3 linked regions of the Spartinivicinus poritis genome follow. Each later gene encodes a partner of the first gene's protein in a complex. Links are inferred from orthologs where the notes say so. Each region holds a gene or a part of one and is shown in the gene's direction. Other genes may lie near its edges.

Evidence for each region.
Region 2: the proteins of dnaN (region 1) and dnaX are in contact, whole or in part, in a cryo-EM structure (PDB 8GIZ), measured with the Escherichia coli proteins. The link is inferred for Spartinivicinus poritis from one-to-one orthologs.
Region 3: the proteins of dnaN (region 1) and dinB are in contact, whole or in part, in a solved structure (PDB 1OK7), measured with the Escherichia coli proteins. The link is inferred for Spartinivicinus poritis from one-to-one orthologs.

The regions. Positions count from the first base shown.
Region 1 is NZ_JAPMOU010000024.1:8,343-11,328, forward strand. The notes cover bases 85-2,910. They hold dnaN (DNA polymerase III subunit beta), read left to right. Parts: upstream 85-858; coding sequence 859-1,962; downstream 1,963-2,910. Other genes in these bases: dnaA (chromosomal replication initiator protein DnaA), read left to right, coding at 85-807; recF (DNA replication/repair protein RecF), read left to right, coding at 1,986-2,910. Outside these bases: more of dnaA, read left to right, coding at 1-84; more of recF, read left to right, coding at 2,911-2,986. UniProt on the Escherichia coli protein: Confers DNA tethering and processivity to DNA polymerases and other proteins. Acts as a clamp, forming a ring around DNA (a reaction catalyzed by the clamp-loading complex) which diffuses in an ATP-independent manner freely and bidirectionally along dsDNA.
Region 2 is NZ_JAPMOU010000063.1:18,243-21,413, forward strand. What follows is about bases 131-3,141. They hold dnaX (DNA polymerase III subunit gamma/tau), read left to right. Parts: upstream 131-516; coding sequence 517-2,766; downstream 2,767-3,141. Other genes in these bases: ORQ98_RS26030 (YbaB/EbfC family nucleoid-associated protein), read left to right, coding at 2,807-3,133. UniProt on the Escherichia coli protein: Part of the beta sliding clamp loading complex, which hydrolyzes ATP to load the beta clamp onto primed DNA to form the DNA replication pre-initiation complex.
Region 3 is NZ_JAPMOU010000008.1:7,985-11,069, forward strand. Bases 1-2,925 are described here. They hold dinB (DNA polymerase IV), read left to right. Parts: upstream 1-872; coding sequence 873-1,979; downstream 1,980-2,925. Other genes in these bases: ORQ98_RS08275 (response regulator transcription factor), read right to left, coding at 1-637; ORQ98_RS08285 (DUF3461 family protein), read right to left, coding at 2,047-2,424; ORQ98_RS08290 (universal stress protein), read right to left, coding at 2,711-2,925. Outside these bases: more of ORQ98_RS08290, read right to left, coding at 2,926-3,085. UniProt on the Escherichia coli protein: Poorly processive, error-prone DNA polymerase involved in translesion repair and untargeted mutagenesis. Copies undamaged DNA at stalled replication forks, which arise in vivo from mismatched or misaligned primer ends.

The DNA.
Region 1 (2,986 bases):
TATCTGCATTCTGAACGATTTGTTGCTGATATGGTGAAAGCCTTACAGCTAAACGCAATCAATGATTTTAAGCGATACTATCGTTCAGTTGATGCACTATTAATTGATGATATTCAGTTTTTTGCTGGTAAAGAGCGTTCACAAGAAGAGTTTTTTCATACTTTCAATGCTCTCTTGGAGGGTGGTCAGCAAATGATCCTTACTTGTGATCGCTATCCAAAAGAAATTAATGGCTTAGAAGAGCGCTTAAAGTCTCGTTTTGGTTGGGGCTTGACGGTTGCTGTTGAACCTCCAGAGCTAGAAACTCGGGTAGCTATTTTAATGAAAAAAGCAGAGCAAGCGAAAATTGATTTACCCCATGAGTCTGCTTTTTTCATTGCACAACGAGTGCGTTCTAATGTACGTGAGCTAGAGGGTGCTCTAAAACGGGTAATTGCTCATGCTAACTTTTTGGGCAGACCAATTACTATCGACTTGATTCGTGAGTCCCTCAAAGATTTGTTGGCACTTCAAGATAAGCAGGTCAGTATTGATAATATCCAACGAATGGTTGCTGAGTACTATAAAATAAAGATTGCTGATATTTTATCCAAGCGGAGAAGCCGTTCTGTTGCTAGACCAAGACAGGTGGCGATGGCTTTATCAAAAGAATTAACCAATCACTCATTACCTGAAATAGGTGATGCATTTGGTGGGCGAGATCATACGACTGTTTTGCATGCTTGCCGTAAAGTGAAAGAGCTGACTGAAACCGATTCAGAAATTAGAGAAGATTACAAAAATTTGCTCCGGTCATTAACGACTTAGAAATTATTACAGTGGTTTTCCTGTTGACGACTTTTGTATGAGAAGGAAATGATGAAATTTACTATTACCCGGGAAGCTTTGCTTAGGCCTTTACAAATAGTAGCTGGTGTAGTGGAGCGAAAGCATACGTTTCCGGTTTTGTCTAATGTGTTGTTAGTAGTTGAAGACAATCAGTTATCTTTAACAGGAACTGACTTGGAAGTAGAGTTCATTGGTCGAGTTCCACTTGAGTCATCAGCTCAACCAGGAGAGATCACTGTTCCTGCTCGTAAGCTAATGGATATTTGTAAGTCACTGCCTGATGAAGTAGAAATTGAAGTTAAACAGGACGATCAACGCGTTTTAGTTCGTGCAGGTCGTAGTCGCTTCACTTTATCATCATTGCCTGCTACTGAGTTTCCTAATATAGAAGAAGGAGAGAGTGCTCATTCATTTTCAGTTTCTCAGGCAAAACTTCGTCGCTTAATTGATCGTACTGCATTCGCTATGGCACAGCAGGATGTTCGTTACTATTTAAATGGCATGTTACTAGAGCTGCGCCCAGGTGAGTTACGTGGTGTTGCTACTGATGGTCATCGTCTAGCAATGTGTACGGTTGAGGCAGATATTAATAATGCTGATTTACAGCAAGTAATTGTGCCACGTAAAGGTATTTTAGAAATGGCACGGTTACTGACGGGTGGTGATGAGCCAGTCAACATTGTTTTAAGTAATAATCATATTCGTGCTCATACAGGTGACTTTTCATTTACTTCAAAATTAGTGGATGGCAAGTTTCCTGATTATAAGCGTGTTCTTCCTAAGGGTGGAGATAAAATTTTAGTTGGAGAGCGTCAAGTACTGCGTCAGTCTTTAAACCGTGCTGCAATTTTATCTAATGAAAAATACCGTGGTGTGCGGTTGTTGATGGATAACAATGCACTAACTATTATTGCCAATAACCCAGACCAAGAAGAAGCAGAAGAGCATGTTAATGTTCAATATGACTCAGAGCATTTGGAGATAGGCTTTAATGTTGGTTACTTGCTTGATGTGTTATCAGTTTTATCTGGTGACCAAGTAAAACTAACACTGTCTGACTCCAACAGCAGTGTGCTATTGGAAGAGCTTGAAGATGGAGACTCTACATTTGTAGTAATGCCTATGCGGATGTAATTGACTTGTATTGAAAATACTGCATGAGCATTTCCCGTTTATCAGTTTCCAATTTAAGAAATCTACGTTCTGTTGACCTTGAGTTTGCCACTGGCATTAACCTGTTTATTGGTAAAAATGGCAGTGGCAAAACCAGCTTACTAGAATCTATTTATTTACTTGGGCTGGCCCGTTCATTTCGAAGTACCAAACTTAAACCAATCATTAATTCTCAGTCTCAAGAGTGCACTGTTTTTGCTGAGCTATCAGTAGGAAGTAATCGAAAGCTGCCGTTAGGATTAAAAAGGAGTTTGTCTGGAGAGTTGATGATTCGGTATGCAGGTGAAAAAGTTCGTACTGTTGCTCAACTTGCACAATTGTTGCCGATTCAAATCATTAACCCAGATACTTTTCAGCTATTAGAAGGTGGCCCAAAGTTAAGAAGGCAGTTTCTTGATTGGGGAGTGTTCCACGTGGAACATCACTATATGGAACACTGGAGGCAGGCGCAAAAATGCATAAAACATCGGAATAGTCTACTGAGACGTGATAAAATATCACCAACTGAATTAAAAGTTTGGAGTGAATCTTTAGCTAACTTAGCCAATAAAATTGATCAGCAACGCCAGCTTTATATCGATCAATTTGTCCCAGTTTTTAATGAAATTGTTTCTCAATTAATCGATTTACCAGATCTCTCGTTAAGTTACTATCCAGGCTGGGATAAGAAAGTAGAATTGCTTGACTTGCTTACATCAAATTTTGATAAAGAGCAAAACCAGCATCGCACTTTATATGGCCCACATCGTGCAGACATAAAGGTAAAAGTCGATGGTTTGTCAGCTGATGAAATACTTTCAAGAGGACAATTAAAGCTAGTAACAGCAGCACTAAAAATTGCTCAAGGCTTTTTATTCAATAAATTTACTAACCAGCAGAGTATTTATCTAATCGATGATATTGCAGCAGAGTTAGATAATGAAAAGAAAAGTAAGCTGTGTCAGCTTATTGAAACAATGAATTGCCAAGCATTCATAACATGTGT
Region 2 (3,171 bases), on another replicon or contig:
AGAGCCTATTTAGTTGCTTGGCCTTGATGCGCTATCGCATTTCAATGGGGCCATGCCACATCTCCGTCACCGGAATCCACCTTGCTTAGGTTAGCAGGTTGGCAAGGACGTCAGTCCTATTCTTGATGTATGTTGAATTAGTTGATAATAAGTTAACGTCTATATTTTTCTGTTAAAAGTTACTGAGTACTGCTTATGTTTTAAAGTTTTTTGCTGGCCAATAGCCATTTACCCAGCGCTCAATATAGTCAAACTTTATGTATAAAAATAGCATCAGTGGTCAATATTGTGAGCCTATTAAAGCAGTATCGACCTTGCAACTCAAGTATCCTTTTGCCTGGTATCTGATAATAGAAATGACGCAGTCATTAGGCTTTCCATATTATCCTACAGGTGCATGTCCCTTAGTAAACTCTTAGGCGTAAAAGCAAAGTTTGATATACTGAGAGGTTTTATCTGTTGCGGTAGGTAAAGTAGTATGCAACATCTCATCAATCAGCGATTTCAGGCAGCTAAATGAGCTATCAGGTATTGGCCAGAAAGTGGCGGCCAAAAACATTTAAAGCTATGGTTGGACAAAATCATGTACTCCAGGCATTAATTAATGCATTGGATCATGGCCGGTTACACCATGCCTATTTGTTTACTGGCACGCGAGGGGTGGGGAAAACCACCATTGCTCGTATTTTAGCCAAATGTTTGAACTGTGAAACGGGTATTAGCTCGGAGCCTTGTGGCCAATGTTCTGCCTGTCAGGAAATCGACCAGGGACGTTTTGTTGACCTGCTAGAAGTGGATGCGGCATCCCGAACCAAAGTAGAGGATACCCGCGAACTGTTGGATAATGTGCAGTATGCGCCTACCCGTGGTCGGTTTAAAGTATACCTGATTGACGAGGTGCATATGCTGTCAGCTCACAGTTTTAATGCATTACTCAAAACCCTTGAAGAACCGCCACCTCATGTGAAGTTTTTGTTGGCAACCACAGACCCGCAAAAACTGCCAATCACGATTTTGTCTCGGTGTTTACAGTTTGGCCTGAAAAATATGTCGCCAGAGCGGATAGTTGATTATCTGACAACGGTGTTGGAAGCCGAGCAGGTAGGCTATGAGTCAACAGCACTGTGGCAAATAGGTCGAGCTGCGGATGGCAGTATGCGGGATGCATTAAGCCTGACGGATCAAGCCATCGCTTTTGGTAATGGCCAGGTGACAGAAGATAAAGTCGCTGCCATGTTAGGCACGATTGATCAGCGGCAGGTCTATCGAGTAGTTGAGGCTTTAGCTAGTCAGCAGCCTGTCGCTGTCTTAGCGGCTGTTGCTCACTTAGCAGAATTTGCCCCTGACTATATTAGTGTATTAGCAGATATGCTGTCCGTGTTTCACCGGGTTGCGTTGGCGCAAATGGTGCCAGATGCTGTCGACAACAGTCAGGGTGATCAGCAGCAAATATTGGGATTAGCCACTGACATGACGGCAGAAGATGTACAACTGTTTTATCAGATTGGTTTGCAAGGGCGGCAGGATTTAGCGATTGCACCAGACCCTCGTTCAGGGTTTGAAATGGTATTGTTACGGATGCTGGCTTTTCGCCCTCAGCAAGGCCCAGTAGTACCTCCGACTCAGCCATTGCCTGGCACTGAAGAACCACCCATTGATAAGGCCAATGACAAGTCCAATGATAAGGTCTGTCAGCCTGGCCAAGGCAGTAATACATCAAGTGCAGCAGAAACCAATTCTATGGAAACTCACTCCTTAGAAGCCAATAGCCTACCTGGTCAATCAACCATTGCTAATGAGCCTCAACAGTCGCTAGAGCCTCAGCAATTGCCAGTGTCTCCTAAACATACGGAACCTACTACTTCTCAACAGGTGGTGGAGTCAAGCCCTGCCAATGCTGTGGTACAGGCGTTACCTGCTAGTGGGTTGGAGCAAAGTCCAGAGCCTGCAGGATACAAGCAAGCTGTGACTGATATCAGTCAAACCGATGTTAACCAGCCATCAGGGCAAGTGAGTCAGGCAACAATGACAAGTGATGCTGCTGCTGAGCTGGCCAGCTACCAACAATATGCAGAAGCGATGGTGCCGGATTATGAAGACTACTCCGCAGCCAGTGCATATCAACAACCATCACCTATAGCAGAGCAGCCAGTTGCCAGTTACCCCACTCCTGCTGTGGGCGCGGAACAACCAATGACTGGGGCTGCTGCAACTCAAGCGAGTACAAAGGTAGATAATACCTCTGCGCTTAAGCAAGCCATTGCCGCAACAGCAGTACCTGTTGAAGCAACGTTAACGACTTCAGAAATGGTTAAACCTGCTGCTTCGGCGACTATGCTTAAAGAAGAGGTAGCAAAAACATTTACGTTAACCACTGTAAAGCCAGAAGATTGGCCGCAACTCTATGCTCAGTTATCAATCAGTGGTGCGGCTAATGCCATTGCTCAGCAAATGGAGCTGGTCGAGATAACTGCCGGGCTTTGGTATTTTCGTATTGCCAAAGAACATACGGTATTACTGAATGACAGCCAGATTCAGCGGGTGAGCCAGGCGCTATCTCATTATTTTGCTACTGAAATTCAAGTATCACTTGATAAGGTAACAGCAACTAAAGCAGAAACCCCAGCCGCATATCGTGCCCGGAAGCGACGGGAGCGACAAGCTGCAGCAGAACAAAGTATTATTAGCGACCCAAATGTGCAGGCATTAATGCAGCACTTTTCTGCTACAATCGTCGAAAACTCAGTAATGCCAATCGACTCTTAAGCATTACTGGTATTTAGCCAAAGCAAAATGAGGTTTTTATATGTTTAAAGGTGGTATGGGCAACCTAATGAAACAAGCCCAGCAAATGCAAGAGCAAATGCAAAAAGTGCAAGAAGAACTGGCCAATGCCGAAGTGACAGGTGAGTCTGGTGCTGGGCTGGTAAGTATTGTGATGACAGGCCGCCATGATGTTAAGCGAGTGAATATTGACCCTAGCTTGCTGCAAGAAGATAAAGAAATGCTTGAAGATTTAATTGCGGCTGCAGTTAATGATGCAGTACGTAAAGTAGAAAAAAATAATCAAGATAAAATGGCCAACCTGACAGGTGGTATGAAGCTACCTGAGGGTTTTAAGTTTCCATTTTAGCAGCCAGAGAGGTAGGGGTAACGCACTCTAGTGGTGCC
Region 3 (3,085 bases), on another replicon or contig:
TTGCCAGTTGCTTCATTAAAATGACGGCTTGGGTGCGATTACGAACATTTAGCTTTTTAAAAATAGCAGTAGCATGGGCTTTAATAGTCGCTTCAGAAACCCCTAGATCAAAAGCAATTTGTTTGTTCAATAAACCCTCTGTCATCATTATCAGCACTCGATATTGCTGAGGAGTGAGGGAGGCGAGCTTATCTGTTAAGTTATGTAGCTCTGGATTAGTGTTAGTGGGCTGGTTGGTGTATTGCTCAGGAAGCCATATTTCGCCATTAAAAATACAAGTCAGGGCTTTATTAATCAAAGGTAAGGGCGCTGACTTGGGAATAAACCCTGCAGCTCCTTGGTTCATTACTTGTTGGATAACACTGTGATCCTCGGATGCAGAGACAACAGCAATAGGAATGGCAGGGTGGTGGCTGCGCAAATAAATAAGTCCTGACAAACCATCAGCGCCAGGCATCATCAAGTCTAATAAAATTAAATCTAAATTTTGACATTGGCGCACTAATGTTTGCAGGCTTAACATTGAGTCTGCTTCTAGTAATTTTGCCTCTGGAAAACCTTGGCTTAAGGCTTGCTTTAACGCAGACCTGAATAAAGGATGGTCATCTGCAATGGCAATTGTATAAGGAGTTATCATCCTTCTTACCTCTAATATCGTGTCCTATCGCCAGTTAGTCCATGGGTAGTGAGTTTTGCTATGGTAAGCTTAATATACAAAGGTTACTACTTATAGACTTTAGGGCACCCCTAACAACTATCAGGGTGGCCCTTTTAAAGGCATTATGCGTTTTATTTTAGAAAATAGATAGTAGTGGGTATTGGTTTGACTTTGCAACAGCTTATCGGAAACCTATCAGCTGGTAACAAGTGTAGTGCAACGGAAAATTATTCATTTAGATTGTGATTGTTTTTTTGCCGCTATAGAGGTAAGAGATAATCCGCGACTCACAGGAAAGCCAGTTGCTGTCGGTGGGGCTCCAGAGAAACGAGGGGTCATTGCAACCTGTAATTATGAGGCGCGCCAATATGGGGTGCGTTCAGCAATTGCCTCTGCCTATGCGAAAAAACTGTGCCCTGAGCTGATTATTATAAAACCACGAATGTCGTATTATCGTGAGATATCTGGCTCTATTCAGGCAATTTTTCATGAGTATACCGACTTAGTTGAGCCCCTCTCGTTAGATGAGGCATTTTTAGATGTGTCCAATAGCACTTATTGTAAAGGCAGTGCCACACTGATTGCAGAAGAAATTCGCCAGCGAGTGTACGACACGCAACATATTACAATCTCGGCAGGGGTCGCACCCAATAAGTTTTTAGCCAAAATTGCCAGTGATTGGCGTAAGCCGAATGGCTTGTTTGTTATTGCACCAAACCAAGTAGCTGAGTTTGTTTTAAAACTGCCAGTGAATAAAATATATGGGGTAGGTAAAGTGACAGCAACAAAGTTGAGTACAATGGGAATTGCAACTTGTGGAGATTTGCAACAGTTTTCGCTGGATACGTTAATTAATAAGTTTGGTGTATTTGGTGAGCGTTTATATGAACTAGCGCAAGGGATTGATCACCGGCAAGTGCAGTCTGTTAGACGGCGTAAGTCACTCAGCATAGAGCACACTTATCCTGATGATCTAGTCGATTGGTCAGCCATCCAGACACAGATTCCAGCATTACTGGCAGACTTAGAAGTAAGGCTGGTTCCTAAGCTGGAAGAGGGGTATGCCATTGGTAAACGACTAGTAAAGGTTAAGTTTCATGATTTTACTCAAACCACATTAGCAGAAGCTTGTCAGCCTCAATCTATACAAGAAGTGCTCACTGTTGGTGATTATCAAAGACTATTCTCTAGTGCATTTCAAAGAGGTAAAAAGCCAGTAAGGTTGCTGGGTATTGGGGTAGGTTTAATTGACTTGTATGAAAGGAACCCTGTTGAGCAGTTGGAGTTGTTTCCACTAAAAGGGTTTTCTGAGAAACAATGACACCCGCTTAGTGGCTAAGCCGGTGTCTTGCGCAAAAAGATCTGAATAATATTACCAAAATGTGTAGTTACAGGTGTTTAAGCTGCTCTTCGATTTCGGTGATTTTATTGCTAACGACCTTTTCTAGGTGTTTTAAGTCTTGAAGAATTTTCTTCTTGTGATCAATTATTTCTTTGTCATGCTTGGTGACTTGATCTAATTCATCAACAACATGCCTTAAAATAGGCGAAATTTCTGTGACATCTTTATATTTGTGGGTACCGCTATCAACCAATACTGTTTTCTTTTGGCGGGGGTACTTAAATTTTTCACTACGGGCAAATAATGAGCCTTTTTCTTTTTTGTAGTAAATTTTAAGTATATCGTATTCTGCTTCTGAACGAAGGCTATAGCGATCGATATTTTCGATGGCTGTAATGCCCATGCTTTTTAAATGCTCGTACATAACTCTACCTGATCTAATTGCTAAATTACTAAAGTTGCCCTTAATAAGTGTACTGCCTGATAGTCTTTTGTCACTCCGGACTAATACGAAAAATCCTTTGGCGTGAATGCTAGGGGTACTTATAACGTAGGTAAGTTTAGCTAGTAAGTTGTTATTAGAGGAGGGTATTTACGAGGAATATACTTATCAACTAGGGCGCAGTCATAAGTGTTTTATGAAGAAACTACTGCTATCTTTTTGCAGCAAGGGCAGTAGTTTCTATTAGATAAAGATGAAAAGCAAGTAATTACTTAATAACAAGTATGCTAGTGTTGCAATGCTCTACTACTTTAGCAGTTACTGAGCCAAGGAAAAAGTGATTTAGCTTGCTGTTATGAGTGGCAATGACGACCAGATCGATATCGCTTTGGCTGATTTTTTTAAGAATTTTTTTATAAGCTTTACCTTCAGCTACATCGACTTCGTAATTGACCCCTTCTGGTAGTTGCTGTTTTGCATACTCTTTTAGTCGAGCTTTTAAGTCAGCTAATGCTTCTCGCATCACTTCTGTTGGAAAGTGATTTGATACGATTGGCATGTTAAAGCCAGGAATTACAGTGAACAGATGTAAAGTGGCATTATTCGACTGGGCAAGGAAAATGGCGGTATCGATTGCTTTTTG